4 regions of the Klebsiella terrigena genome follow, and region 2 is predicted to be linked to each of the others. Evidence: predicted binding sites of a transcription regulator. Region 2 holds the regulator's gene; each other region holds the start of a gene.

Region 1 (7,317 bases), 1.6 Mb from region 2:
TGCGGGTGTTCGAATTTATGAAAAAGGGCGGCGAGTGGCCTATCGTGAAGGCCGAAGGCACCTATCATCAGGAGTGCAGCTCCCTCGAGGATCTGTTTACCCAGACTCTTGCCGACTATGAACAGCGCAGCAGCCTGCTCGCCGGTCTGGCAGAAGAAGCTAAAGCGCAAAGCGATGATTCCACCTGGCGCTTTTTGACCCTCTTAGAGAAAGAGCAGCAGCAGGACGGCATGCTCCTGCAAACCGTTCTCGATGAAGTGCGTAGCGCCGATAAAGCCGGTCTTTGTCTGCAGCAAACCGACCGCCGTCTGATGGATCTGGTGGCGCAGCAGCGCCATTAATCCGGCTTAGACAAACGCCGCATCAGCCGCGCCTTCAGGCTGGCTAAAGTCAGCGGGAACCACCGCTCCAGGGCACCGTTCAGGCTATTAATGAAAGGTGCCCGATAATTCACCTCCCGCTTCGTTCCGCCAGCGCCCTTGCCAGTCTCGTCTGAGAGCCCAGCGACCAGCCTTGGGCATCGCTTCAGGCCTCCTCGCACATAGCCCACACGCTCCCCCGCCCTGATATTTTGGCGCTCCGCAGCCGTTTGTTATTCCTAAAAAGCATTAAAAACTTTTAAGCCGATCGCATTACTGCGCAGCTAAATCGCCTGACCGATGATTAGTGACGGGGATCACTTTCTAAACCGTGAGTTAATAATATAAAAACACTGTTTCAAAAATTTAAAACAAGAGGTTTATATTAATGGCAAGATACGCGGCTTCAGCCTCGCAAGGGCTGCAGGGAAGACCGATTTTGTTACGCCATCAGCTCGCCTACGGTGGCGGCAACTTACTGGGGAGCGGCGCGCTGGCAATCAGCGGCGCCTGGTTACTCTATTTTTATACGACATTTTGCGGGCTGACGCTGATCGAGGCCTCGTTAATTTTCTCGATCGCCAGCATTATCGACGCCATCAGTAACCCGTTAATGGGCTATCTTACGGATAACTTCGGTAAAACCCGGCTCGGCAGGCGCTTTGGCCGGCGGCGCTTCTTTTTGCTCATCGGCATTCCGCTGATGATGTTTTATCCGCTGCTATGGGTAGAAGGGCTCGGCTTTTGGTACTACCTCAGCACCTACGTGATCTTCGAAATCATTTATACCTCAATCATGGTGCCTTACGAAACGTTGGCCACCGAAATGACCGACGATTTCTCATTACGGTCTAAGCTCACCGGTTATAAAGCCATTTTTGGCAAGCTGGCAAACTTCCTCGCGGCCTTTATTCCGGGCCAGTTCATCCTGCTGTACGGCAAGGATTCCGCTACCCCGTTCTTCCTGACCGGCCTGACCTACGGCATCATTCTGATCGTCGCTATCTCCTGCCTGTGGTACTGCAGCTGGGAGCGTCCGCGGGAAGAGGAGAGCAGCGTCAGCGAGAAGAGAGGGCTGCTCAATACGCTGCTGCTGCTGGCTAAAGATATGCGCTCGACCTTTTATTTACGCGTCTTCCGCAAACATCTCGGCATGTACCTGTGTGGCTTCGGCGCGGAATGGCTGTTCGCCTCCATCTTTACCTATTTTGTTATCTTCGTTCTGCAGCACGATCCGGCGATGGTTGCCGGGCTGAACAGCCTGAACTCAATTCTGCAGCTGGTCTCTACCGCGCTGTTCATCGGCCTGTGCGTGAAAAAAGGCTTCAGCAAGCCCTATATCCTCGCGCTGAGCGTGGTTATCTTCTCGGTACTGCTCTACACCTCGCTGTGGTTTTTCCATCTGCCGGCGCACCTCGCTACCGTGCTGATGTTCGGGATCACCGTCCTGTTTGGCCTCGGAACCGGCGGCGTGTATTACATCCCGTGGACGGTTTATACCTTCCTTGCCGATGTGGATGAGATTTACACCGGCCGCCGTCGCGAGGGAATTTATGCTGGCGCCATGACCTTCTCCGGGAAAATACTACGCTCGATCATCGTCTTCACCATGGGGGCTATTCTCAGCTTCTACGGCTTCCAGTCGAAGGCGCATACCCAGCCGGAAAGCGCGGTTACGGCGATTGCCGTGGTGTTCTGTAGCGGAGTGGTGCTGCTGGCTCTGGCCGCGATCGTCTTCAGCAAGCAGATGAAGCTGGATCGCAAAGCCCATATGGTGGTCTTACAGGAGGTTGCGCGGATTAAAGCGGGAGGCAAAATCGGCGATATCGCGCCGGAGGTACGGGTTGTCGTTGAGGATCTCGTCGGCCATCGCTACGAAGAGTGCTGGGGTAACAGCAAGCTGTTTAGGGGTGAAGAGGCGACCCCGGCCCGTTCCGCAGTCTCCCACCAGGCCTGATGGATACCCCGCCACCACGTGTGGCGGGGTAGAACCAATTAGTGAGCTTCGCTTTGCGGGGTGAACTTCAGCTCAATCAGGGCAATCGCTTTTTGCACCGCACGCATCGTAACCGGGTCGGACGATGAAGGATGGCTTGAAAAATCAATCGCTTTAAGCTGAGTTGCCATCTTTTCGCGCACCTCTACAGGGGCGATAACGTCAATGACATCGAGGATCTGTTTGATAACCAGCTGACAGGCAACCACGTCGGAAACCAGCTCGTCTTGTTCGGTAAGGTGTTGAGACATTTTTTGCTCCTTTTTGCAGGAGCGTAATAGTACCCTAAATCAGCTGAGATAAAAAAACCTGCCGCAGCAGGTTTTTTTATCAGAACATGCCGGCTGGCGGCACATCTTTGAAGGTCTTGCAGTAGGTGTCAAAAATGCTTTTCAGGATCTTGCGCAGCTTCATGGCGTCACTCCGTTTTTGTTATGCAGGTGTTAATGCTTGTCCGACTATAATATGACCGCCATCACAAAAATCAATTTAAATGTGCGCCAAATCACAAAAATAATTGCAGACTGAATTTTAAATTTAACAAAAAGCGAACGGAGCCGGAGCGTTCCCCCTCTCCTGCCCGCGATCTCAGCAGGCTATGGCAACAACATAATGACGACAAACATCTCCGCCCGGGAAGACCGGGCGTTCTCGGCGCCAGCGCTGCTGGTCGCCGGGGCCTTTTTTATGGAGTTTCTCGACGGAACGGTGATCGCCACCGCGCTACCGGACATGGCGCAAGATTTTGGCGTGGCGGCGGTGGATCTCAATATCGGGATCAGCGCCTATCTGATTACGCTGGCGGTATTGATCCCGGCCAGCGGCTGGATAGCCGATCGTTTTGGCGCCCGCAGGGTCTTCACCCTCGCGCTGGCGATTTTTACCCTTGCCTCGGTGTTTTGCGGCCTTTCCAGCAATGTCGATACCTTCTTTGCCATGCGTATTCTGCAGGGAATGGGCGGCGCGCTGATGGTCCCGGTCGGCCGTCTGGCGGTACTGCGTACCACCCCGAAGCACCAGCTGATTAAGGCCATTGCGACGCTGACCTGGCCCGCGCTGGTGGCGCCGATTATTGGCCCGCCGCTCGGCGGCTTTATTACCAGCTACGCCAGCTGGCACTGGATTTTCTTTATTAACGTCCCGCTGGGTCTCGCGGCGATGGCGCTGTCGCTGCGCATTATTCCCGATATTCGCGAAGAGGAGCGGCGCCCGTTCGACCTTCCCGGCTTCCTGGCCACCTCGGTTGCCATGGTCAGCCTGGTCAGCGCCATGGAGATCCTCGGCGATAACCGGCCCGAGGGCTGGAAGACCCTGGCGCTGCTGGGGCTTGGGATCGGCTGCATGCTCTTCTCCCTGCGCCACTTCCGCCGCGCCGCCTGGCCCATGGTACGCCTCGATGCGCTGCGGGTCCCCACATTCAGGGTCACCATGTACGGCGGCTCGCTGTTTCGCGCCTCCATCAGCGCCGTGCCTTTCCTGCTGCCGCTGCTGTTCCAGGTGGGATTCGGCATGGATCCGTTCCACTCGGGGCTGCTGGTGCTCGCCGTGTTCGTCGGTAACTTCACGATTAAACCCGCCACCACGCCGCTTATCCGCTGGCTCGGCTTCCGCCGCCTGCTGCTGATTAACGGCGCGCTCAACGTTCTGTCGCTGCTGGCCTGCGCATTTTTGACTCCGCAAACGCCGGTGTGGTTAATCCTGCTGATCCTGTTCCTCGGCGGCGTTTTCCGATCGATTCAGTTCACCGGCATCAGCACACTGGCCTTTGCCGATGTGCCCTCCCCGCAGATGAGCTACGCCAACACCTTGTTCAGCACCGCCTCGCAGCTGGCGGTTGGCTTAGGGATAACGCTTGGCGCGATAGGTATTCGTATTGGGGAAAAGCTGAGCGAATGGCTAAGCCTGTCGACGCTGCCCGGCATCAGCTTTCGACTCTCATTTGTGTTTATTGCGCTGATTTGTCTGGTGGGAATGGTGGATAGCCTGAAGCTGAAGGCGGATGCCGGAAGCAGCGTGTCGAACAAGGAAGCGTAGGCGAAAGTAAGGCCAGCCGCGGCTGGCCTTACCGATGATTAACCGACGATGTGGCGAACGAAGGCTTCGATCTCTTTGTCCTGGCAATTCTCGAAGAAGCACTGCTGGAAGCGCGGACCTGAGACGGCGGTTTTAACCAGTTCCGGGTCGATAGCGCGCAGCGTGTCGAGGTAATTCTCTTTCACCACCGCCGCTTTCACCGTATTCAGAATACCGGCATTGCGCACCTGCGGCTCTTTACGCTCCGGCGGATAGCCTTCCCCGTTGCGGCCGGTGAACGCTTTTTCGAAAATAAAGCGCACGTTCAGCTCTGCGCCCCAGCCGAAACCTTTCGCAAACGGCAGAGAGAGCGCGTTGCCGTTGTTGATCTGGGCAAACAGGAAAGCGTCGGCAGGATCGATACAGTAGCCGCACACCACGCCCGGATGGATATTCAAAGACATCAGCGCGCCCTGGCCGGTGCCGCAGCCGGTAACCACGAAGTCCACCGCTTTGGAATTCAGCAGAATGCTGGCCATGATGCCCAGATGAATATAGGTCAGGTGATGATCGTGCTCATCGCTCATACCCACGTTGTAAACCGGGAAGCCTTTCTCGTCGGCAACGGCGTTGAGCTCGTTGAGGATGATGGCATTTTTGTTTGCCTGGCTGTTTTCCATCATCAGTGCAATTTTCATGCTTTACTCTCCTGAATGCTTTGCGGGTACTTCCGCGATAGGTCGTTAACGTTGGTATGACATTACTACTTAACAAACGCACTTTCAAATTTTATGAAAAGTTGTTTTATAAATTACGTAGCGCTTCACACTTTTGCCCTCCAACCCCGTCCCCCGCTCTTTGCGCCTCCGCCTCCCTGCCGCTCCCCGATCGGCAAAATCCGCGCGAGGCCCTCAGCCGCTCGTCATTTGGATGCGCATATTTATCTGGCTCGACGCTATTTATTAAATATCAATTAAAACCATTCTCATTAATTATTAAATTGCCAATGCGTTTTATTCCCATTTGCATTTTTAATAAATGAAGTTTTTAATTTACTTTTTGCAAATAAATAAATAACAAATTATAGTGAGCGCACAATAATCTTAATTACCTATATTTTCGGAGCGCGCGCTATGCTGAAAACAGAAATGATCGATAAGCTCAATGAGCAAATGAACCTTGAACTCTATTCTTCTTTGCTTTATCAGCAAATGAGCGCGTGGTGCAGCTATCATAGCTTCGAAGGTGCGGCGGCGTTTCTTCGTCGTCACGCTCAGGAAGAGATGACCCATATGCAGCGCCTGTTCGACTACCTGACCGACACCGGCAGCCTGCCATGCATCAACGCCATTGCCTCGCCGTTTGCCGAGTACGCGTCGTTGGATGAACTGTTCCGCGTTACCTACGAACACGAACAGCTGATTACGCAGCAAATTAACGCCCTGGCCCACGCCGCGATGTCTGCGCAGGATTATCCGACCTTTAATTTCCTGCAGTGGTATGTTGCCGAGCAGCACGAAGAAGAGAAACTGTTTAAATCCGTTATTGATAAACTGACCCTCGCCGGTAAAAGCGGCGAAGGTCTGTACTTCATTGATAAAGAGCTGGCAACGCTCGATACGCAGGAATAATTATACCGGCGACGATGCTCCGGCATTGTCGCCCGGTTAATGCTGACAAATTTTGCTTTCGCTGGTATTAAACCCGGCGTCTGCGGCAATAAACTTGCCTTTATTCTGTAGAAATATCACCAGCTCCCCAGCGGTTAGATTTTCCGCCGAACAGGTGTGAAAACGGGCCTCGTCGCCAAAGCGAGCGACTATCGCCGCTTCCAGGCTGGCAACGCTGTAGGCTTCGCCCGAAGCGATCATCATCTGCAGTACTTCATGACCGTGAATAGATTGCATAACTCCTCCTGTAAAGCCTCCACGATAAACCACCTTATGGCTTCAGGCTTTGCGCCAGCGCAGCATTAGCGCGGCTCTCAGGCTGTAAACATTTACTGACAAGCACTGTAACCCTCATTTGACGAATCTGCCGATTTCACATACTCTGCGCGACATATTTTATTGTTAATTCCTTCATGGATAGAGAGAAACGTGAAGAACCGCACTCTAGGTAGTATTTTAATCGTGGCAGGGACCACTATTGGCGCAGGGATGCTGGCCATGCCTCTGGCATCCGCTGGGGTTGGTTTCGGCGTCACGCTCGGGCTGCTGATCGCCCTGTGGGCTTTGATGTGCTATACCGCGCTGCTGCTGCTGGAGGTCTATCAGCACGTGCCGGCGGACATGGGGCTGGGCTCGCTCGCCGCCCGCTACCTCGGGCGCTACGGACAGTGGGTCACCGGTTGTTGCATGCTGTTCCTGATGTACGCCCTGACCGCCGCCTACATCAGCGGCGCGGGAGAGCTATTGGCCTCCAGCCTGAACCAGTGGCTGCAGTGGGATCTTCCGCCGGCAGGCGGGGTGCTGCTGTTTACCGGCATTGGCGGGGCGGTGGTTTGCCTCGGGACCTCGCTGGTCGATCTGTTCAACCGCTTTTTATTCAGCGCCAAGATCATTTTTCTCGCCATTATGCTGGCCCTGCTGCTGCCGCACATTCATCAGATAAACCTGCTGACCCTACCGCTTCAGCAGGGGCTGGCGCTCTCGGCGATCCCGGTTATCTTTACCTCTTTTGGTTTTCACGGCAGCGTGCCGAGCATCGTCAGCTACCTTAACGGCGATATTCGTAAGCTGCGGCGGGTGTTTATCATCGGCAGCTTTATCCCACTGGTAGCCTATATTTTCTGGCAGCTGGCGACGCTGGGCAGCATTAGCTCTCCGACCTTTGCCGCCCTTCTGGGACAGCACGCGGGCCTGAACGGCCTGCTGGAAGCTATCAGAGAGGTCGTCGCCTCACCGCACGTTGAGCTGGCGGTGCATCTGTTTGCCGATCTGGCGCTGG
Region 2 (7,317 bases):
GCTTTCGGGGCCACTCTTCATGCCACAAAAGGCCCTATAGCGCCCGCTCTTTTTCGCGTAATCTCCACCAGCTGGCCATAAGATCACATATTGGCTAACCTGCGCACTTCATGCGCGGTATAGTGTTTATAAGTTTATTAATTGCTCTGGTGCTATGGTTGAAATCACCCCTACAGAAATGACGCCCCCCGAAGACGACTCGCGCGAGTTTCACCCAATGCGCGGCGTGGGCAATCGTCATCTGCAAACCATGCTGCCGCGACTGATCCGCCGCAAACTGGGCTTTACTCCACACTGGCAGCGCCTTGAACTCCCCGACGGTGATTTTATCGATTTGGCCTGGAGCGAAGATCCCGAATCAGCCCGCCATAAGCCGCGGCTGGTGGTTTTTCACGGTCTGGAAGGAAGCCTGCACAGCCCTTACGCTCACGGCCTGATCCACGCGGCAATGCAGCGCGGCTGGCTCGGCGTGGTGATGCATTTCCGCGGCTGTAGCGGCGAGCCTAACCGTAATAACCGCATCTACCACTCCGGAGAGACGGAAGACGGCACCTGGTTCCTGCGCTGGCTGCAGCGCGAATTTGGTCCCGCGCCCACGGCCGCCGTAGGCTATTCGCTGGGCGGCAATATGCTCGGCTGCCTGCTGGCAAACGAGGGCGACAGCGTCCCGCTCGACGCGGCGGTCATCGTGTCGGCCCCGTTCATGCTGGAGGCCTGCAGCTACCATATGGATAAAGGCTTCTCCCGCGTCTACCAGCGCTATCTGCTGAACCTGTTAAAAGCGAACGCCGCGCGCAAGCTGAAAGCCTACCCGGGCTCTCTGCCGGTTGATTTACGCCAGCTCAAAGGCATGCGGCGCATTCGCGAGTTTGACGATACCATCACCGCCAAAATTCACGGCTTTGCCGATGCGCTGGACTACTATCGCCAGTGCAGCGCGATGCCGCGTCTGAGCGATATCACGAAACCCACGCTGATCATTCACGCGAAAGACGATCCGTTCATGGACCATCATTCCATTCCGCCGCAGGAGCAGCTACCGGCCAACGTCGAGTACCAGCTGACCGAACAGGGCGGGCACGTCGGGTTTGTCGGCGGCACGCTGCGCAGGCCTGAGATGTGGCTGGAAAGACGGATCCCGGACTGGCTAACGCGCTGGCTGGAAGGAAAAAAATGATTATTCCCTGGCAGGATCTGGATCCCGAAACGCTGGATAACCTGATTGAAACCTTTGTGTTGCGCGAAGGCACCGATTATGGTGAACATGAACGCTCGCTGGCCGATAAGGTCGCCGATGTAAAACAGCAGCTGAAAAGCGGAGAAGCCGTACTGGTGTGGTCAGAGCTGCACGAGACGGTCAACATCATGCCCCGCAAGCAGTTCCACGGCTAAGGCGGCGCCACACCATCGTTTAATCTGGGAGTTGATATGTCTGCCAAACATCCGGTGATTGCCGTCACGGGCTCCAGCGGCGCGGGAACCACCACCACCAGCCTCGCCTTTCGCAAAATCTTCGCCCAGCTGAACCTGCGTGCCGCCGAAGTCGAGGGCGATAGCTTCCATCGCTACACCCGCCCGGAAATGGACATGGCGATCCGCAAAGCGCGGGATCAGGGGAAGCACATCAGCTATTTTGGCCCGGAAGCAAACGACTTCGGCCTGCTGGAAAACACCTTCCTCGAGTACGGACGCAGCGGAACCGGCCAGTCGAGAAAATATCTGCATACCTATGACGAGGCCGTGCCGTGGAATCAGGTACCGGGCACCTTCACGCCCTGGCAGCCGCTGCCGGAGCCGACCGACGTCCTGTTTTACGAAGGGCTACACGGCGGCGTTGTCACCCCGCAGCACAACGTGGCGCACAATGTCGACCTGCTGGTGGGCGTCGTGCCCATCGTCAACCTGGAGTGGATCCAGAAGCTCATCCGCGATACCAGCGAGCGCGGGCACTCTCGCGAAGCGGTGATGGATTCGGTCGTCCGCTCAATGGAAGATTATATTAACTTCATCACCCCGCAGTTCTCGCGTACCCATATCAACTTCCAGCGGGTTCCCACCGTTGATACGTCGAACCCCTTCGCCGCTAAAGGTATTCCCTCGCTGGATGAAAGCTTTGTGGTGATCCACTTCCGCAACCTGCAGGATATCGACTTCCCGTGGCTGCTGGCGATGCTGCAAGGGTCGTTTATCTCGCATATCAATACGCTGGTGGTACCGGGCGGCAAAATGGGGCTGGCGATGGAGCTGATCATGGCGCCGCTGGTTGAACGGCTGATGGCAGGGAAAAAGATCGGTTAAGCCGGTAAACACCCCGGCTGCACGACGCAAACCGGGGCCACGGGCTGGCCTTCCGGCTTAGCCCTCGATAACTTCGTACGAATGCGTGATATTTACCGCTTTTTGCAGCATCAGCGCCACCGAGCAGTATTTCTCCGCCGACAGGTCTACCGCTCGCGAAACGACCGCATCCTTCAGCTCGCGGCCGGTCACGATAAAGTGCAGGTTGATGTGGGTAAACAGGCGCGGCGCCTCTTCCCGACGCTCTGAGGTCAGCTTCACCTCACAGTTGGTCACATCGTGACGTCCTTTCTGCAAAATTGAGACCACGTCGATGGCGCTACAGCCGCCGGCGGCCATCAGCACCATTTCCATCGGACTCGGCGCTTTATCCCCGGAGTTACCGTCCATCAAAATCTGGTGGCCGGAAGCCGACTCACCGATGAAGGTTAACCCTTCCACCCATTTCACACGAGCTTGCATAAAATTTAACTCCAAGGTTGCAATTTTCCTGACAGATTACACGTACATAACAAATCTCGCAACGGAAGGCGACCTGCATCATGCTGAAGCGAGACACCAGGAGACACGCGGCAAAAGCTATGCTAAAACAGTCAGGATGCTACAGTATTACATTGATGTACTGCATGTATGCAGAGGAATTCACATTACAGGCTGAAGAAAAATCACCAGCCAGCTTCCCAGGCATAGGGAAACAATACGATTGCATGCCCGGATGCCGTGTAGTGTCGGCACCCGGAGATAGCTTATAACAGAGGATAACCGCGCATGGTGCTTGGCAAACCGCAAACAGACCCTACCCTCGAATGGTTCTTGTCTCATTGCCACATTCATAAGTACCCATCTAAAAGCACGCTGATCCACCAGGGTGAAAAAGCAGAAACGTTGTACTACATCGTCAAAGGCTCTGTGGCTGTGCTCATCAAGGATGAAGAAGGTAAAGAGATGATTCTCTCTTACCTCAACCAGGGCGATTTCATCGGTGAATTAGGCTTGTTTGAAGAAGGCCAGGAGCGTAGCGCCTGGGTACGTGCGAAAACCGCATGTGAAGTGGCCGAAATCTCCTATAAAAAATTCCGTCAGCTAATCCAGGTTAACCCGGATATTCTGATGCGTCTCTCGTCGCAGATGGCCCGCCGTCTGCAGGTTACCTCTGAGAAAGTCGGTAACCTTGCCTTCCTCGACGTCACCGGCCGTATCGCCCAGACGTTGCTGAACCTGGCAAAACAACCTGACGCCATGACCCACCCGGACGGTATGCAAATCAAAATTACCCGTCAGGAAATCGGTCAGATCGTCGGCTGTTCACGTGAAACCGTTGGCCGTATTCTGAAGATGCTGGAAGATCAAAATCTGATCTCCGCACACGGTAAAACTATCGTCGTCTACGGCACGCGTTAAGCTGATAAAACGGCGTGTTGCTCCTGCAACACGCCGTTTTTGTTTTCCCTCTATGTGGCGCAGGCTGATTTACCACCCGGAAGTCAACTACGCACTGCGGCAAACGCTGGTGCTGTGTTTGCCGGTCGCAATAGGCCTCCTTCTCGGCCATCTGCAGCAGGGTCTGCTGTTCTCGCTGGTTCCCGCATGCTGCAACGTCGCCGGTCTTGATACACCGCATAAGCGCTTCTTTAAACGCCTGATTATTGGCGGCTCGCTCTTTGCCGGCTGCAGCCTGATCGTTCAGCTCCTTCTCCAGCACGATATCCCGCTCCCTTTAATTCTCAGCGGCCTGACCCTGCTCCTTGGCGTCACGGCAGAAATCAGCTCGCTGCACGCGAGGCTGCTGCCCGCCTCGCTGATTGCCGCCATCTTTACTCTGAGCCTCGCCGGCAATATGCCGATCTGGGAACCGCTGCTGATCTACGCGCTTGGCACGCTGTGGTACGGGCTATTCAACTGGTTCTGGTTTTGGCTGTGGCGCGAGCAGCCGCTGCGCGAATCGCTAAGCCTGCTCTACCGGGAGCTGGCCAACTATTGTGAAGCCAAATACAGCCTGCTGACCCAGCATATCGACCCGGCAACCTCGCTGCCTCCGCTGCTGACCCGTCAGCAAAAGGTCGTCGACCTGATCACCCAGTGCTACCAGCAGATGCATATGCTGGCGGCCAATCAGCGTAGCGACCATAAGCGCCTGCTGCGGGCGTTTCAGGTTGCCCTCGATCTGCAGGAACATATTTCCGTCAGCCTGCATCAGCCGGAAGAGGTGCAGAAGCTGGTCGAACGCAGCCACGCGGAAGCGGTAATCCGCTGGAATGCGCAAACCGTCGCCGCGCGGCTAAGGGTGCTGGCGGATGACATCCTCTACCACCGCTATCCGCAGCGCTTTAACATGGATAAGCAGATCGGCGCCCTGGAGAAGATTGCCTCTCAGCACCCCGACAACCCGGTCGGGCAATTCTGCGCATGGCACTTCAGCCGCCTTGCCCGGGTGCTGCGCACCCAGCGTCCGCTGTACCCACGTAACCTGATGGCCGATAAGGAACGGCGCCTGCCGCTACTGCCTGCGCTGAAAAACTATCTCTCTTACAAATCGCCGGCTTTACGCAACGCCGCCCGGATCTGCGTGATGCTCACCGCCGCGAGCCTGATGGGCAGTGCGCTAAACCTGCCCAAACCCTACTGGATCCTGATGACGGTGCTTTTCGTCACCCAGAACGGCTACGGCGCAACGCGGGTCCGCATCGTCCACCGGGCGGCAGGGACCCTCGCCGGCCTGGTGATTGCCGGACTGACGCTGCACTTTCACGTCCCTGAGGGCTATACGCTGACCGCGATGCTAATTATCACGCTGTTGAGCTATCTGATTATTCGCAAGAGCTACGGCTGGGCGATGGTGGGCTTTACCGTCACGGCGGTTTATACCCTGCAGCTGCTGACGCTTAACGGCGAGCAGTTTATTGTCGCCAGGCTTATCGATACGCTTATCGGGTGTCTGATTGCCTTCGGCGGGATGGTATGGCTGTGGCCACAGTGGCAAAGCGGCCTGCTGCGTAAAAACGCCCACGACGCGCTGGAGGCGGACCAGGAGGCCATCCGCCTTATTCTCAGCGACGATCACCAGGCGCCGGCGCTGGCCTATCGGCGGATGCGCGTCAACCAGGCACACAACTCGCTGTATAACTCGCTGAATCAGGCGATGCAGGAGCCCGGCTTTAACTCGCAATATCTTGACGATATGAAGCTATGGGTCACCCATAGCCAGTTTATTGTCGAGCATATCAACGCCATGACCACGCTGGCCCGCGAGCACAATATGCTGACGCCGGATCTGGCCCGGCGCTATCTTGAATCCTGTGAGATTGCGCTACAGCGCTGTCAGCAGCGGCTGGATACCGACGGGCCGGGTAGCGCCGGCGAGGTGAATATTATGGAGTCGCAGGATGCGGACGTGCCCCGCGGCCCGCTGAGCACCATGGAGCAGCACCTGCAGCGGATCCTCGATCATCTGAACACCATGCACACCATCTCATCGGTGGCATGGCGTCAGCGCCCGCATCACGGCATCTGGCTACGCGCAACTAAGCGCTAAGTACGCGCTGTACCGCCTGTGCAAAGCGCGCCATTCCTTCGTCAATATCGCTATCGTCAATGACCAGCGAAGGCACAAAGCGCATCACGTCAGGCCCGGCATTGAGCACCATAACCCCCGCTTCCGCCGCGGCATACAGGAAATCACGCGCCCGGCCGTGATGCTGCGGCTTCAGCTCCGCACCGATCAACAGCCCCATACCGCGAATATCGCTAAACAGATCGAAGCGGGCGTCAATCTGCTGCAGATGCTGTACAAAGCGTTCGCGCTTCGCGTTGACGCCGTCCAGTACCTCAGGCGTATTAATCAAATCAAACGCCGCACCGGCGACGGCGCAGGCGAGCGGATTACCCCCGTAGGTTGAACCGTGGGAGCCGGCATGGAACGCGCTGGCAATATCGTGGGTGGTCAGCATGGCGCTAATCGGGAAACCGCCGCCGAGCGCTTTCGCGCTGGTCAGGATATCCGGCGTCACGCCGTAATGCATATAGGCGAACAGCGAACCGGTACGCCCCATTCCGCACTGCACTTCATCAAACACCAGCAACGCCTGATGCCGATCGCAAAGCTCACGCAGCCCTTTGAGGAACTCCGGGGTCGCAGCCATCACGCCGCCTTCGCCCTGAATCGGCTCAACCACCACCGCGCAGGTGTGATCGTCCATGACCGCCTTCACCGCGTGCAGGTCGTTGAACGGTACGTGAATGATATCCGCCGGCTTCGGCCCGAAGCCGTCAGAATATTTCGGCTGCCCGCCAACGGAGACCGTAAACAGCGAACGACCGTGGAAAGCGTTATGGAAGGCGATGATTTTGGTTTTATAGGGGCTATGGCGGGTGATCGTGTAGTTGCGCGCCAGCTTGAATGCCGTTTCGTTGGCTTCAGTGCCGGAGTTCATAAACACCACGCGGTCGGCGAAGGTGGCATCGACCAGCTTTCTGCCCAGGCGCAGCGCCGGTTCGTTGGTGAAAACGTTGCTGGTATGCCACAGCGTTTCCCCCTGCTCATGCAGCGCCGCAACCAGCGCCGGATGGCAATGACCGAGCGCCGTGACGGCAATACCGCCCGCAAAATCAACGTACTCTTTGCCCTGCTGATCCCATACGCGGCTACCTTTACCTTTTACCGGAATAAATTCTGCCGGTGCATAAATCGGCAAAATAACCTCATCGAACGTGGCGCGGGTAATTGCCGGTTGCTCAGTTGCCATGTGATGCCATCCTTCTTCGTTATGCAAAAATGATTATGATATTATAATCACAAAATATGCATAAAAAATCAGTCAATGGCAACTACAAATCAACGCTTGAGGAAGTTTGCCAGCAGCTGATGCCCCTGCTCGCTGAGAATGCTTTCCGGGTGAAATTGCACCCCCTCAAGATCCCACTCTCGATGGCGAATGGCCATAATCTCTCCGCTCTCGCTGCGGGCCGTCACGTCGAAGCACTCAGGCAGGGTATCCGGGTCAATGACCAGAGAGTGGTAGC
Region 3 (7,317 bases), 1.3 Mb from region 2:
CTGTTTATTCCGGAAGGCGGCATGCCGGACATGCAGGTTCTAACCTGGGACGGCCAGCTGCTGGCGCTGGAACTGCCGCAGACCGTCGATCTGGAGATTGTTGAAACCGCGCCGGGCATCAAGGGCGCATCCGCCAGCGCGCGCAACAAACCGGCAACCCTGAGCACCGGCCTCGTGGTGCAGGTTCCTGAATACCTGAGCTCGGGCGAACGCATTCGTATCCATATCGAAGAGAGCCGCTATATGGGCCGTGCCGACTAACGGACGGCGGCTTAATCTCCGATAATCAACGCAAAAATGCCCGTCAGCATCGCCGCTGACGGGCATTTTTTTATCCGACGAACGCTGTGACCTACAGCAGTTCCGGGTATTTCGTCATCTTCAGCGCCAGCTCAACGCCGCGCACTTCCGCCATTCCCTTCAGGCGACCGATCGCCGAATATCCCGGGTTGGTTTTCTTACGCAGATCGTCCAGCATCTGGTGGCCGTGATCCGGACGGAACGGGATCGGACGCAGATCGCCGGCGCGCTTGCGGCGCAGCTCTTCGCTCAGGATCGCATTCACCACCGCCACCATATTGACGTCGCCGTTCAGGTGCGCCGCCTCGTGGAAGGTTTTCGGGTTCTCTTCGCGGCAGGTCGATCGCAGATGGGTGAAGTGAATGCGATCGCCGAAGGTTTCCACCATCTTCACCAGGTCGTTGTCGGCGCGCACGCCGTAGGAGCCGGTACACATGGTAAAACCGTTGTTAATGCTATCAACAACCTCTTTCAGCCACTGCATATCCTCGATGGTCGACACGATGCGCGGCAGGCCAAGGATTGGACGCGGCGGATCGTCCGGGTGAACGGCCAGGCGCACGCCTACCTCTTCACATACCGGCACGATGGCGCGCAGGAAGACGGCCATATTTTCACGCAGCTGCGCTTTATTAATATGGTCATATTCGGCCAGGCGCGCGCGGAACTGATCGAGGGTGTAGCCCTCTTCGGCTCCCGGCAGGCCGGCAATAATATTGCGGGTCAGCTTTTCAACTTCCGCAGCGCTCATCGCCGTAAAGTAAGCCTGCGCCTGGCGCTGCTCCTCTTCGCTGTAGTCGGCCTCCGCGCCAGCGCGCTGCAGGATATGCAGCTCAAAGGCGGCAAAAGCGATGTGATCAAAACGCAGCGCCTTCGAGCCGTCAGCTAGCTGATACTCCAGATCGGTACGCGTCCAGTCGAGGATCGGCATAAAGTTGTAGCAGACGGTATCGATCCCGCAGGCCGCAAGGTTGCGGATGCTCTGCTGGTAGTTGGCAATCCAGGTTGCGTACTGCCCGCTATGGGTTTTAATCTCTTCATGCACCGGGATGCTTTCGACCACCGACCACGTCAGCCCTTTTTCCGCCAGCAGCGCCTGACGCTGCTTGATATCTTCAACGGGCCATACCTGCCCGTTCGGAATATGGTGCAACGCGGTAACCACGCCCGTCGCACCGGCCTGCCGTACATCATCAAGCGATACCGGATCGTTCGGTCCGTACCAACGCCAGGTTTGCTCCATCGCTATACCCCTTTAAAGTTGTTATACCAATAACGCGAACATCAATGACGACTACCATACAGGCTTCCGTCAAAGGGTCAATTTATCCCGCTGAATTGATTGATCTAGCTCACACTAAGCGTATAAATACGGCTCACCAATTTAATTTGTTGTCATATAACTTTACACTGGCCGTGTTAATCATTGGTTAATCAGGTGTGTAAAGAATGACGAATATTGCTACAGCTACGCTACCGGAAGACGTGCAGCGTCCCCGCTACGATCGCAGCCAGCTGCGCTCGCGTATTGTGCACTTTGGGTTTGGCGCCTTTCATCGCGCGCACCAGGCGCTGCTTACCGACCGGGTGCTGAACGCCAGCGGCGGCGACTGGGGGATCTGCGAAATAAGTCTGTTCAGCGGCGATCGGCTGATGAGCCAGCTCCGCCAGCAGGATCACCTGTTTACCGTGCTGGAGAAAGGGGCGCAGGGCAATAAGGCTATCGTGGTCGGCGCGGTGCACGAGTGCCTGAACGCTAAACTCGATTCGCTCCCGGCGATAATCGAGAAGTTTTGCGAACCGCAGGTCGCCATCGTCTCTCTGACCATTACTGAAAAAGGCTACTGCATCGACCCGGCAAGCGGGTTGCTGGATCTTAAACAGCCGCGCATCGTGCACGATCTGGATAACCCGACGCTGCCGCAGTCGGTGCCGGGCATTTTGGTCGAGGCGCTCGCCCGCCGTCGTGAGCGCCACCTGCCGCCGTTTACCGTGCTCTCCTGCGATAACATCCCCGACAATGGCCACGTGGTGAAAAACGCCGTGCTGGGAATGGCACAGAAACGCTGTCCGGAGCTGGCGCAGTGGATTGCTGAACGAGTCAGCTTCCCCGGCACGATGGTCGACCGCATCGTTCCCGCCGCCACCGACGAGTCGCTGGCGGAAATCAGCGCCGCGCTGGGCGTCGAAGATCCCTGCGCCATCAGCTGCGAGCCGTTTATTCAGTGGGTGGTTGAAGATAACTTTGTCGCCGGCCGCCCGGCGTGGGAAACCGTCGGCGTGCAGATGACCGACAACGTGCTGCCCTGGGAGCAGATGAAGCTGCGAATGCTCAACGGCAGCCACTCTTTCCTCGCGTGGCTCGGCTACCTTGCGGGCAATGCGCATATCAGCGACTGCATGCAGGATGAGGTGCTGCGCGCCGCCGCGCGCCGGCTGATGCTCGATGAACAGGCGCCGACGCTCTCTATCGAAGGCGTCGATCTGACGGGCTACGCCGACGGTCTTCTCGAGCGCTTCAGCAACTCGGCGTTGAAGCATCGCACCTGGCAGATCGCGATGGACGGCAGCCAGAAGCTCCCGCAGCGCATGCTTGACGGCATCCGGGTGCATCTCGCTCGCGGCAGCCGCTGGCCGCTGCTGGCGCTTGGCGTCGCCGGCTGGATGCGCTACGTCAGCGGCGTGGACGATGCCGGCCAGCCGATTGACGTTCGCGACCCGCTGGCGGAGAAAATCCACGCCCTGGTCGCCGGCAGCAACGAGCAAGAGCGGGTCAGCGCCCTGCTCTCCCTCGAAGAGATTTTTGGCAACGACCTTCCTAACAGCGTCGAATTTGTCGCCAACGTGACCTCGGCCTGGCGCCAGCTCTCGTCGCTGGGCGCACGCGAAGCCATCGCCGCCGCGCTGGATTCTTAACAATTTCTGCTGTTTAACGGACAGAATTCTTTTCTGTCCGTCGTAAGCCTTCTCTTTTCCCCATTTTTTCGTCAGGATAGTCGCCAACTGTTACAACATTACATTTGTATCCTGGAGAAAATGTGACCAAAACAAACTTGATCACGGGGTTTCTCGGCAGCGGTAAAACGACCTCGATTCTTCATCTGCTGGCCCACAAGCCTGCAGATGAAAAATGGGCCGTACTGGTCAATGAGTTTGGCGAAGTGGGCATTGACGGCGCTCTGCTGGCCGATAGCGGCGCATTACTCAAAGAAATTCCCGGCGGCTGCATGTGCTGCGTCAACGGCCTGCCAATGCAGGTCGGGCTGAATACCCTGCTGCGCCAGGGGAAGCCGGACCGGCTGCTGATTGAGCCAACCGGGCTCGGTCATCCGAAACAGATCCTCGATATTCTCACCGCCGCGGTCTACGAGCCGTGGATCGACCTGCGCGCGACGCTGTGCGTTCTCGATCCCCGTCAGCTTCTGGACCCGAAGGTGGTGGCCAACGAAAACTTCCGCGATCAGCTGGCCGCCGCCGACGTCATTATCAGCAATAAAACCGACCGGATGACCGCTGAAAGCGAGCGCGCCTTCAGCGTCTGGTGGCAGGAGTATGCCGGCAAGCGCCTGCACGTCAGCGCCACCCAGGGAAGTATTGACCCGGCGCTGCTGGACCTGCCGCGGCTGAACCTTCGTCCGCTGCCGGAGAGCGCGGAGCATGCCCACGGCCACGGTCAGAAAAAGGGCCTCGCGGCGCTGAGTCTCCCCGGCCACCAGCGCTGGCGCCGCAGCCTGAACGCAGGCCAGGGCTACCAGGCCTGCGGCTGGATTTTTGACGCCGATACCACCTTCGATACCGTTGGCCTGCTGGAGTGGGCGCGGCTGGCCCCGGTGGGCCGCGTGAAGGGCGTGATGCGTATTGCCGAAGGCCTGGTGCGGATTAACCGCCAGGGGCTGGACCTCAATATTGAAACGCAGAACGTCGCCCCGCCGGACAGCCGCATAGAGCTTATCTGCGACGGCGAGGCGGACTGGAATGCCCTACAAGCCGCTCTGTTGAGGCTACGTTTAAGTTAAGGCGGCTATGTTTGCCGCCGTTTTACACGATATGCGACCGTTATGAATAAAACCCGAATCCCCCTTATCCTGCTGCTTAACGCGGCGGGTATTGCGCTTTTTTTATCATGGTATCTGCCCGCCAACCACGGGCTGTGGTTTCCGCTGGATTCTGCCATTTTCCACTTCTTTAACCACAACGTCGGCGTCAGCCGCGGCTATACCTGGCTGCTGGCGATTATCAACAACCGCGCTTTCGACGCCTGCTCTCTGCTGGCGATGGGAGCGGTGATGATGAGCTTCTGGCTGAAGGAGCAAAGCGCCGGCCGCCGCCGAATCGTCATCATAGGCCTGGTCATGCTGCTGTCGGCGGTGGTGATAAACCAGCTGGCGCAGCACCTGATGCCGGTTAAGCGCGCCAGCCCGTCGCTCTCGTTTAGCGGTATCGTTAAGGTCAGCGACGTGGTCTCATTGCCGACCAAAGATGCCTCGAAGGATAGCTTCCCGGGCGATCACGGGATGATGCTGCTGATTTTCGCCACCTTCATGTGGCGCTATTTTGGCCGTCGGGCGTTTGCTATTTCCCTCGCCATTTTCGTTGTGTTTGCCTTTCCGCGGGTAATGATTGGCGCCCACTGGTTTACCGATATTGCCGTCGGTTCATTAACCGCGCTGCTGGTCGGCGCTCCCTGGGTTCTGCTGACCCCGTTGAGCGACAAAATGATTGCCTGGTTCGACCGGACTCTGCCCGCCGGAATGCACCAAAATTAACATTTCCGTCGCATATTATTAAATATCCATAAGGGATCGTTCTCGGTCCCTTTTTTTATGTTTCGCCTTTTTTATCCCCACAATCATCTTTCCGTCACATTAATCGTCTTAGAAATGAGGTAATTGCGTATTTTTTACCCATCTCTGCCGCTATTTTGGCCTTTCCCGATGATTCACTTTTTGTCGCAAAAATTCTTATAAGAAATCTCGCAAAACCGCTCGCCATCCCAGTGTTGATAGGGTAATCTCATTCTCGTTTTGCCTTTCCAGCAACGTAAAACCGGCGTCAGAATTAAATTGTGCGTTACTGCACAAATTTAGATTTAAGGATTTGTCTCATTGCTGCCAGGTATTTAGGCTCTAACACGTTTGGCATTTTTTATAACGACATTGTCGTTAAGGACAACAAGGGAAAACACACAACATGGTCAAATCTCAGCCGATTTTGAGATATATCCTGCGGGTCGTTCCCGCGATAGCAGTGGCAGTTTTGCTCTCTGCCTGTAGTTCGACAAGTAGTACCGCAAAGAATATGCATTCTGAGACGCTTGGTGTGGGTAGTGGCGATTTATCATCACTGCAAGCCTCTCAGGATGAATTTGAAACAATGGTTAGCAATCTGGACGTTAAGTCCCGTTTGATGGACCAGTATGCTAGCTGGAAAGGCGTGCGTTACCGCCTTGGCGGCAGCACCCGGAAAGGCATCGACTGTTCGGCATTCGTGCAGCGCACCTTCCGCGAGCAGTTTGGTCTGGAACTGCCGCGCTCAACTTCAGAGCAGCAGGATTCCGGCAAATCGATTTCACGTTCCCAGCTGCGTACGGGTGATTTAGTCCTGTTCAGAGCGGGATCCACTGGCCGCCATGTGGGTATCTACATCGGCAACAGCCAGTTCGTTCATGCTTCCACAAGCAGCGGTGTGACCATCTCCAGCATGAACGAGCCGTACTGGAAAAAGCGCTATAACGAAGCGCGCCGTGTACTCAGCCGTTCGTAATCTCTTCCGTCGTCAGTTTTCCCTTGGCTGACGAACGGAAATTAAAAAACACTGCCAAGGCAGTGTTTTTTTTTGCTCATAGCCTCGCAAAGCCGCAATATAAGCTATGTCTTTAAATGGAAACGGTGAAATCGTTTTTCTGTCACCCCATTGGCGCGCCTCATAAACACGGACTGACTATAGCCTATGCTTACCCGCTACTTCTCACCCCGGCGTAAAATCTGGCTGACCAGCACACTGATTGGGGTTATCGTCGCCCTGCTGGCCGGTAGCATTCAATTTATGGTTATCTACCACAACCGCTCTGAACGCTTTGACTCCATCATCAATAACGTCAACGTCTACCTGAATGAGTACTTCCACGAGCTTAATCAGACCATCGCCGAGCTGCAGCCGCTGGTCGACCGGGAGTGCGAGAACGTCGCATCGGGCCTGACCGCCCATGCCGCATTCAGCCCAAACGTGCGGGCGTTTCTGCTGGTGAAAAATGGCCAGGCGTTTTGCTCTTCGGCAACCGGCCCCATGAAGACGCCCCTGGAGCAGCTTATTCCGCAGCTCGATATCACTAAACCCGTCGATATGACCATTCTGCCGGGTACACCGATGATGCCAAAAAGCTCGGCGCTGGCGATGTGGGTACGCAGCCCGCACGGCGGTAACGACGGTATCTTCGTGTCCATCAATACCAACCTGACGCCCTATATTCTCTATTCTGCCCGGCAAAATGACTTCAGCGGCATCGCGCTGGTGGTCAACAACAGCGCTATTTCAACCTTCAGCAACAGGCTGGTTAGCCCGCAAGCGATGCTCTCCGAGCCGATTCGCGAAGTGCAGATCAAGGGGCTGCCGCTCAAGGTCTACCTCTACGCCAACAGCTGGCTGGCTGAAAACACCCAGTACGCCCTGCTGTTGGGCGTGGTATGCGGGCTGCTGGCGGGACTGCTGGGCTATTACGTGCTAACGATCAAGTCCGATCCGCGAAAAGCGATCCTGATGGGAATAAAGAACGATCAGTTCTACATCGTCTATCAGCCGGTCGTCAAAGCCGATACCCTGCACATTAGCGGCGTTGAGGTACTGATGCGCTGGCGCCATCCGGTCGCCGGCGAGATTCCCCCGGACGTCTTTATCAACCTGGCCGAAACCCAGCAGATGATCGTGCCGCTGACCCACCATCTGCTGGCGCTGATCGCGCGCGATGCGCCAACGCTGCAAAAAATCCTCCCGGCGGGAAGCAAGCTCGGCCTGAATATC
Region 4 (7,317 bases), 430 kb from region 2:
AATAATTTTCCAGCGCCCCTGCTTCATCACCTCCGCGCTCGCCAGTTCCAGATTGTCGCTAAAAGCCGTTTTCAGCGCGCCGAAACCGTACCACAGCAGGAAGGCCACGCCGCCCCAGGTGACCAGCGCCAGCAGCCACGGCGACTGCATCAGCAGCGCGCTGCCGCCAAAAATACCGGCGCAGATCAGCAGAAGATCGCTAATCGCGCACAGCAGCGCAATCATCAGATGATACTGGCGGCGAATGCCCTGATTCATCACAAACGCATTCTGCGGACCGAGCGGCAAAATCATAGCCGCTCCCAGGGCAAGCCCCTGAAAGTAATACGATAACATAGTGGTTTTTCCGATGAGGTCGTTAATGCAGGGGAATATAGCGCGAACAAATCATTAGAGGAAATTGATAATATTAATCATTAATAAGCAATGCTAATAGTCGCGTTCTGATAAAGGCCAGCGGGTGCTGGCCTTTATCGACTGCGGGCGCTGAACTACTCCGCCTGCTCCTGCGGACGGATCACGTGCACGTCCATCTGCGGGTACGGGAAGCTGATACCGTTGGCATCAAAGTCGCGCTTGATGCGTTCCAGAACATCCCAGTAAACGCTTTGCAGATCGCTGCTCTGGCTCCAGACGCGGATAACGTAGTTAACCGACGACGCGCCCAGCTCGTTCAGGCGTACGGTCCTTTCACGATCTTTCAGGATGCGCTCGTCGGATTCGATAATATTGGTCAGCAGCTGCTTCACCTTATCGATATCGGCATCGTAGGCGACGCCAATAATAAATTCGTTGCGGCGAACCGGTTCACGCGAAAAGTTAATGATGTTACCGGCGATGATTTTACCGTTCGGGATCACTACGATTTTGCCATCGGCCGTGCGCATGGTGGTGGAGAAAATCTGCACGTTCAGCACGGTACCGGCCACGCCGCCGAGATCGACGTATTCACCCGCGCGGAACGGACGGAACATCACCAGCAGCACGCCGGCGGCGAGGTTGGACAGCGAGCCCTGCAGCGCCAGACCAACGGCTAAACCGGCGGCACCGAGTACGGCGATCACCGACGCCGTCTGCACGCCGACGCGACCTAAGGCGGCAATCAGGGTAAAGGCGATAACGGCGTAGCGCACCAGCGCGGAAAGAAAATCGGCAACGGTGGCATCAATCTTACGCGCCAGCATCAGACGATTAACCGTGTTCGACACCATGCGCGCCACGATCATCCCGACGATAATAATCGCGATTGCCGCGACGATGTTGACGGCATAGCTCAGGAGCAGTTCCTGATTACGCACCAGCCACGAGCTGGCGTTGTGTATGCTATCGGCAACGTTCAAATCTTCCATTTAACATTCCTTATAAATACCCGGGCGGGAAATAAAAACCAGGCCTGCAAAACGGCAGGTAGGTTAAGGGTAAACAATATGCGCCTGTTTTGCCAAGTCGATCACAGTTTTCCCCTGGTATATCCTTTTGCCTGGAAACGAAAAAGCCCGCAGTTAAGCGGGCTTCAGGGCAAGAAACAGAATTTTCTTACAGAACGTCGATCGCGTTCAGCTCTTTAAATGCCTGCTCCAGACGAGTCACCATGGACGTCTGAGCAGCGCGCAGCCATACGCGCGGATCGTAGTATTTCTTGTTCGGCTGGTCTTCGCCTTTCGGGTTGCCCAGCTGGCCCTGCAGGTAAGCTTCGTTAGTTTTGTAGTACTGCAGGATACCGTCCCAGGTTGCCCATTGGGTATCGGTATCGATGTTCATTTTGATCACGCCGTAGCTTACGGAGTCTTTGATTTCCTGAGCAGAAGAACCGGAACCGCCGTGGAAGACGAAGTTCAGGCTGTTGTGCGGCAGGTTATGTTTCTTAGAAACATATTCCTGAGAGTCGCGCAGGATAGTCGGGGTCAGAACCACGTTGCCCGGCTTGTACACGCCGTGTACGTTACCGAAGGAAGCAGCGATGGTGAAACGCGGGCTGATCTTGCTCAGTTCAGTGTACGCGTAATCAACGTCTTCCGGCTGGGTGTACAGCGCAGAAGCGTCCATGTGGCTGTTGTCCACGCCGTCTTCTTCGCCACCGGTGCAGCCCAGTTCGATTTCCAGAGTCATGTCCATTTTGGCCATGCGCGCCAGATACTTAGAGCAGATCTCGATGTTTTCGTGCAGGGACTCTTCGGACAGGTCAATCATGTGAGAAGAGAACAGCGGTTTGCCGTGAGCGGCGAAGTGTTTTTCACCGGCGTCCAGCAGGCCGTCGATCCACGGCAGCAGTTTCTTAGCGCAGTGGTCGGTGTGCAGAATAACCGGCACGCCGTAGTGTTCAGCCATCTGGTGAACGTGATGTGCACCGGAGATAGCGCCGAGGATTGCCGCACCCTGAGGAACGTCGGTTTTAACCGCTTTACCCGCGATGAACGCCGCGCCGCCGTTAGAGAACTGAACGATAACCGGAGATTTAGCTTTTGCAGCTGCTTCCAGAACGGCGTTGATGGAGTCAGTACCCACACAGTTAACCGCTGGCAGTGCGAAGTTATTCTCTTTAGCTACCTGGAACACTTTCTGAACGTCATCACCAGTGATCACGCCAGGTTTTACAAAATCAAAAATTTTAGACATGTTACGTAGTCCTGTATCTTCGGCCGTTTCTGCTCGTCACAATTCGTGCTGCCGGTGCGTTGGCTTTCCTCGCTTACCGCCGCCGCTAACTTGCGTAAGCCGCCGGGGTTCGCCGTGTCGCTGCCTTCCGGCAGCGCGAATTATTTAGAGCGACAATTGAATAGAATTTGAAAAACAGGCGGTGTTACCCGCCTGTACAAACTTACTTCTTAGCGCGCTCTTCGAGCATTGCTACTGCTGGCAGTACTTTACCTTCCACGAATTCGAGGAACGCGCCGCCGCCAGTAGAGATGTAGGAAATTTTGTCCGAGATGCCAAACAGGTCAATTGCAGCCAGGGTATCGCCGCCGCCTGCAATGGAGAACGCTTCGCTGTCGGCGATGGCGTTAGCCACGATTTCAGTGCCTTTACGGAAGTTCGGGAACTCAAACACGCCAACCGGGCCGTTCCACAGAATGGTTTTGGCATTTTTAAGGATATCAGCCAGCTTCTGTGCAGAAACGTCGCCGAGGTCCAGAATCTGCTCTTCATCTTTGATGTCGTTAACAGATTTCAGGGTTGCAGTCGCCGTTTCGGAGAATTCAGTCGCCACGCGAACGTCGGTCGGAACCGGGATATCGCAGGTCGTCAGCAGGCGCTTAGCTTCGTCAACCAGGTCAGCTTCGTACAGGGATTTGCCCACGTTGTGGCCCTGAGCGGCAACGAAGGTGTTGGCAATGCCGCCACCGACAATCAGCTGGTCAGCGATTTTAGACAGGGAGTCCAGAACGGTCAGCTTAGTGGAAACTTTAGAACCACCGACGATGGCAACCATCGGGCGAGCCGGCTCTTTCAGCGCTTTACCCAGCGCGTCCAGCTCTTCAGCCAGCAGAGGACCGGCGCAGGCTACGTCGGCAAATTTACCGATACCGTGGGTAGAAGCCTGGGCACGGTGGGCAGTACCGAATGCATCCATAACGAATACGTCGCACAGCGCGGCGTATTTTTTAGACAGCGCTTCGTCGTCTTTCTTTTCGCCTTTGTTGAAGCGAACGTTTTCCAGAACAACCAGTTCACCGGCGGCAACTTCAACGCCGTCCAGGTAATCTTTAACCAGACGCACCGGGTTGGACAGCTTGTCTTTCAGGTAATTAACAACCGGCAGCAGAGAGAATTCTTCGTTGTACTCGCCTTCGGTCGGACGACCCAGGTGAGAAGTGACCATCACTTTAGCGCCCTGCTTCAGAGCCAGCTCAATGGTCGGCAGAGAAGCACGAATACGCGCGTCGCTGGTTACTTTACCGTCTTTAACTGGTACGTTCAGATCGGCACGGATAAAAACGCGTTTACCAGCCAGATCCAGATCGGTCATCTTAATTACAGACATGGTGAATCCTCTCGTTGATTCATAAAGTTTTGCAAGCGCTCACGCACTTTACCTGAAACCTTGAGCGGCCATCGCTAACGTCGTGTCGAGCATCCGGTTAGCAAAGCCCCATTCGTTATCGCACCAGACCAACGTTTTGATCAAATGCGCCCCACTCACCCGCGTTTGAGTACCATCAACGATGGCGCTGTGCGGATCGTGGTTAAAATCTGTCGAGACTAACGGTAATTCCGTATAGTCAACTATACCATGAAATGTTCCCTGCGCTGCTTTTTGCAGCAACTGGTTGACTTCACTAGCCTTTACCGGTTTTTTCACCGTCACGCTCAGGTCGATCGCCGTCACATTTATCGTCGGTACGCGAACCGCAATCGCTTCAAAACGGTCGTTAAACTGAGGGAAAATACGTGCGATCCCCGCCGCAAGTTTAGTATCAACCGGAATAATTGACTGACTGGCCGCACGCGTACGGCGTAAATCCGGATGATAGGCGTCTATAACCTGCTGATCGTGCATGGCGGAGTGGATCGTTGTTACCGTCCCTGACTCAATGCCGTAGGCATCATCTAACAGCTTAATGACCGGAATAATGCAGTTGGTGGTGCAGGAGGCGTTGGAGACAATACGGTGCTCTGCACGTAGCTCATCATGGTTAACGCCGAACACGACGGTGGCATCGAGATCGTTACCGCCGGGATGCGAAAAGATAACCTTCTTCGCGCCAGCCTGAAGATGGGCTTCGCCATGCTCACGGCTGCCGTAAACCCCGGTACAATCCAGTACGATATCCACCGCCAGCTCTTGCCAGGGTAGCGCCTCTATCGAAGCTTCGTGCAGCAGGCGAATGACGTCATCGCCAACGTAAAGCTGCTCCCGCTCCTGGCGAACATCCCAGGCAAAGCGCCCATGGCTGGTGTCATATTTCAATAAGTGCGCAATGCCCGCAGCATCCGCCAGCTCGTTGATTGCCACCACGGTAATTTCCGCACGACGCCCGGATTCATATAAAGCACGAACCACGTTGCGTCCTATGCGACCGAAGCCATTAATCGCAATGCGTATGGTCATAGGTCTCCTGCAAGGTTATCCCTGATGTGAAGTGGCTGACAGAGTAATCCAGCAACGCCCGGAGGGAAACCTTACCCGTCGCAAACTGCGACTGATTGATTAATTGTCGAACATTTAGACGACTGAAACGCTTCAGCTAGAATAAGCCAAACGCGGAATAAAAGGAATGCTTGTCCAGTACGAGAAGCGTGTAATCTGACATACATCACATTTTCACTGGAATAATATGCAGCCTCGTGACAGCCATCGGGAATAACAGCAACAAAAAAGCCGGGCGTTAGCCCGGCTCATTCTTCTGATGCCTTCGCGAAGCGCGTTGCACAGAACTACAGCAGCGCTTTCGCCTTAGCGACAACGTTTTCAACGGTGAAGCCGAACTCTTCGAACAGCAGCTCAGCCGGCGCAGACTCGCCGAAGCTGGTCATACCAACGATGGCGCCGTTCAGACCCACGTATTTGAACCAGTAGTCAGCGATACCCGCTTCCACGGCCACGCGAGCCGAAACCGCTTTCGGCAGCACCGATTCACGGTACGCCGCATCCTGCTTGTCGAAGGCGTCGGTGGACGGCATGGAGACCACGCGCGCCTTCACCCCTTCCGCAGACAGCTGGTCCCACGCGGCAACCGCCAGCTCAACTTCTGAACCGGTGGCAATGAAGATCAGCTCCGGCTGGCCGGCGCAATCCTTCAGCACGTAGCCGCCGCGGGCAACGTTCGCCAGCTGCTCCGCCGTACGCTCCTGCTGCGCCAGATTCTGACGTGACAGGATCAGCGCCGTCGGGCCGTCGTGACGCTCAACGCCGTATTTCCACGCAATCGCCGATTCCACCTGGTCACACGGACGCCATGTGCTCATGTTCGGCGTCACGCGCAGGGAAGCCACCTGCTCGACCGGCTGGTGCGTCGGGCCGTCTTCGCCCAGACCGATGGAGTCGTGGGTGTAGACCATCACCTGACGCTGTTTCATCAGCGCCGCCATACGTACCGCGTTACGCGCGTACTCCACGAACATCAGGAAGGTAGAGGTGTACGGCAGGAAACCGCCGTGCAGGGAGATACCGTTGGCAATCGCGGTCATCCCGAACTCACGCACGCCGTAGTGGATGTAGTTCCCGGCGGTGTCTTCGTTAATCGCCTTCGAGCCGGACCAGATGGTCAGGTTGGACGGCGCCAGGTCAGCCGAGCCGCCGAGGAATTCAGGCAGCAGCGGGCCAAAGGCTTCAATCGCATTCTGCGACGCTTTACGGCTGGCGATTTTCGCCGGGTTAGCCTGCAGTTTCGCGATGAATTCGTTCGCTTTCGCGTCGAAGTCAGCCGGCATCTCGCCCTTCATGCGGCGGGTATACTCGGCGGCTTCCTGCGGGAAGGCTTTCGCATAAGCAGCGAACTTCTCGTTCCACGCTGCTTCTTTAGCCTGACCGGCTTCTTTCGCATCCCACTGCGCGTAGATGTCAGACGGGATTTCAAACGCCGGGTGGGTCCAGCCCAGGGCCTCGCGGGTCAGCGCGATTTCCGCGTCGCCCAGCGGCGCGCCGTGGGAGTCGTGGGTGCCCTGTTTGTTCGGCGAACCGAAGCCGATGATGGTTTTGCACATCAGCAGGGACGGCTTGTCGGTCACCGCACGCGCTTCTTCTACCGCGCGTTTGATGGCCTCAGCGTCATGGCCGTCAACGCCGCGCACCACGTGCCAGCCGTAGGCTTCGAAACGTTTAGCGGTATCGTCGGTGAACCAGCCTTCAACGTGACCGTCGATGGAGATGCCGTTGTCGTCATAGAACGCCACCAGTTTGCCCAGCTTCAGGGTACCGGCCAGGGAGCACACTTCGTGAGAAATGCCTTCCATCATGCAGCCGTCGCCCATGAACGCGTAGGTGAAGTGGTCAACGATATCGTGGCCCGGACGGTTGAACTGCGCCGCCAGGGTTTTTTCAGCAATCGCCATCCCAACCGCGTTGGCAATCCCCTGGCCCAGCGGGCCGGTGGTGGTTTCAACGCCGGCGGTGTAGCCAACTTCCGGGTGGCCCGGGGTTCTGGAGTGCAGCTGACGGAAGTTTTTCAGTTCTTCAATCGGCAGATCATAACCGGTGAGATGCAGCAGGCTGTAAATCAGCATTGAGCCGTGGCCGTTGGAGAGCACGAAACGGTCGCGATCGGCCCAGGCCGGGTTGTTCGGGTTATGATTCAGGAAATCACGCCACAGGACTTCGGCAATGTCAGCCATACCCATCGGGGCACCCGGGTGGCCGGATTTGGCTTTCTGTACCGC

The links. The regulator CRP, encoded in region 2, controls carbon source genes, mostly activating them, when cyclic AMP is high. The targets are predictions, from matches to a motif close to ATGTGANNNNNNTCACAT.
Region 1: a site for CRP is predicted at 2,849-2,866, ahead of azuC (stress response protein AzuC). Genes of this name have one in related genera too.
Region 3: a site for CRP is predicted at 1,641-1,658, ahead of HCK03_RS07880 (mannitol dehydrogenase family protein). Genes of this name have one in related genera too.
Region 4: a site for CRP is predicted at 5,244-5,261, ahead of epd (erythrose-4-phosphate dehydrogenase). Genes of this name have one in related genera too.

What each region holds. Positions count from the first base shown of each region.
Region 1 is NZ_CP050508.1:2,033,010-2,040,326, reverse strand. It holds gene HCK03_RS09595 (non-heme ferritin-like protein) at 1-341, shown strand, start outside; gene HCK03_RS09590 (MFS transporter) at 799-2,316, shown strand; gene HCK03_RS09585 (DUF2766 family protein) at 2,355-2,606, opposite strand; gene azuC (stress response protein AzuC) at 2,686-2,769, opposite strand; gene HCK03_RS09575 (MFS transporter) at 2,968-4,389, shown strand; gene HCK03_RS09570 (RpiB/LacA/LacB family sugar-phosphate isomerase) at 4,428-5,066, opposite strand; gene ftnA (non-heme ferritin) at 5,502-5,999, shown strand; gene HCK03_RS09560 (YecH family metal-binding protein) at 6,036-6,275, opposite strand; gene tyrP (tyrosine transporter TyrP) at 6,468-7,317, shown strand, end outside.
Region 2 is NZ_CP050508.1:399,997-407,313, reverse strand. It holds gene HCK03_RS01830 (hydrolase) at 155-1,177, shown strand; gene HCK03_RS01825 (YheU family protein) at 1,174-1,392, shown strand; gene HCK03_RS01820 (phosphoribulokinase) at 1,429-2,298, shown strand; gene HCK03_RS01815 (OsmC family protein) at 2,356-2,760, opposite strand; gene crp (cAMP-activated global transcriptional regulator CRP) at 3,067-3,699, shown strand; gene HCK03_RS01805 (YccS/YhfK family putative transporter) at 3,752-5,830, shown strand; gene argD (bifunctional acetylornithine/succinyldiaminopimelate transaminase) at 5,820-7,040, opposite strand; gene pabA (aminodeoxychorismate synthase component 2) at 7,130-7,317, opposite strand, start outside.
Region 3 is NZ_CP050508.1:1,653,240-1,660,556, reverse strand. It holds gene yeiP (elongation factor P-like protein YeiP) at 1-261, shown strand, start outside; gene uxuA (mannonate dehydratase) at 353-1,543, opposite strand; gene HCK03_RS07880 (mannitol dehydrogenase family protein) at 1,750-3,216, shown strand; gene HCK03_RS07875 (CobW family GTP-binding protein) at 3,339-4,316, shown strand; gene HCK03_RS07870 (phosphatase PAP2 family protein) at 4,359-5,066, shown strand; gene mepS (bifunctional murein DD-endopeptidase/murein LD-carboxypeptidase) at 5,491-6,063, shown strand; gene HCK03_RS07860 (cyclic di-GMP phosphodiesterase) at 6,250-7,317, shown strand, end outside.
Region 4 is NZ_CP050508.1:825,994-833,310, reverse strand. It holds gene argO (arginine exporter ArgO) at 1-336, opposite strand, end outside; gene mscS (small-conductance mechanosensitive channel MscS) at 492-1,349, opposite strand; gene fbaA (class II fructose-bisphosphate aldolase) at 1,537-2,616, opposite strand; gene pgk (phosphoglycerate kinase) at 2,819-3,982, opposite strand; gene epd (erythrose-4-phosphate dehydrogenase) at 4,031-5,050, opposite strand; gene tkt (transketolase) at 5,377-7,317, opposite strand, start outside.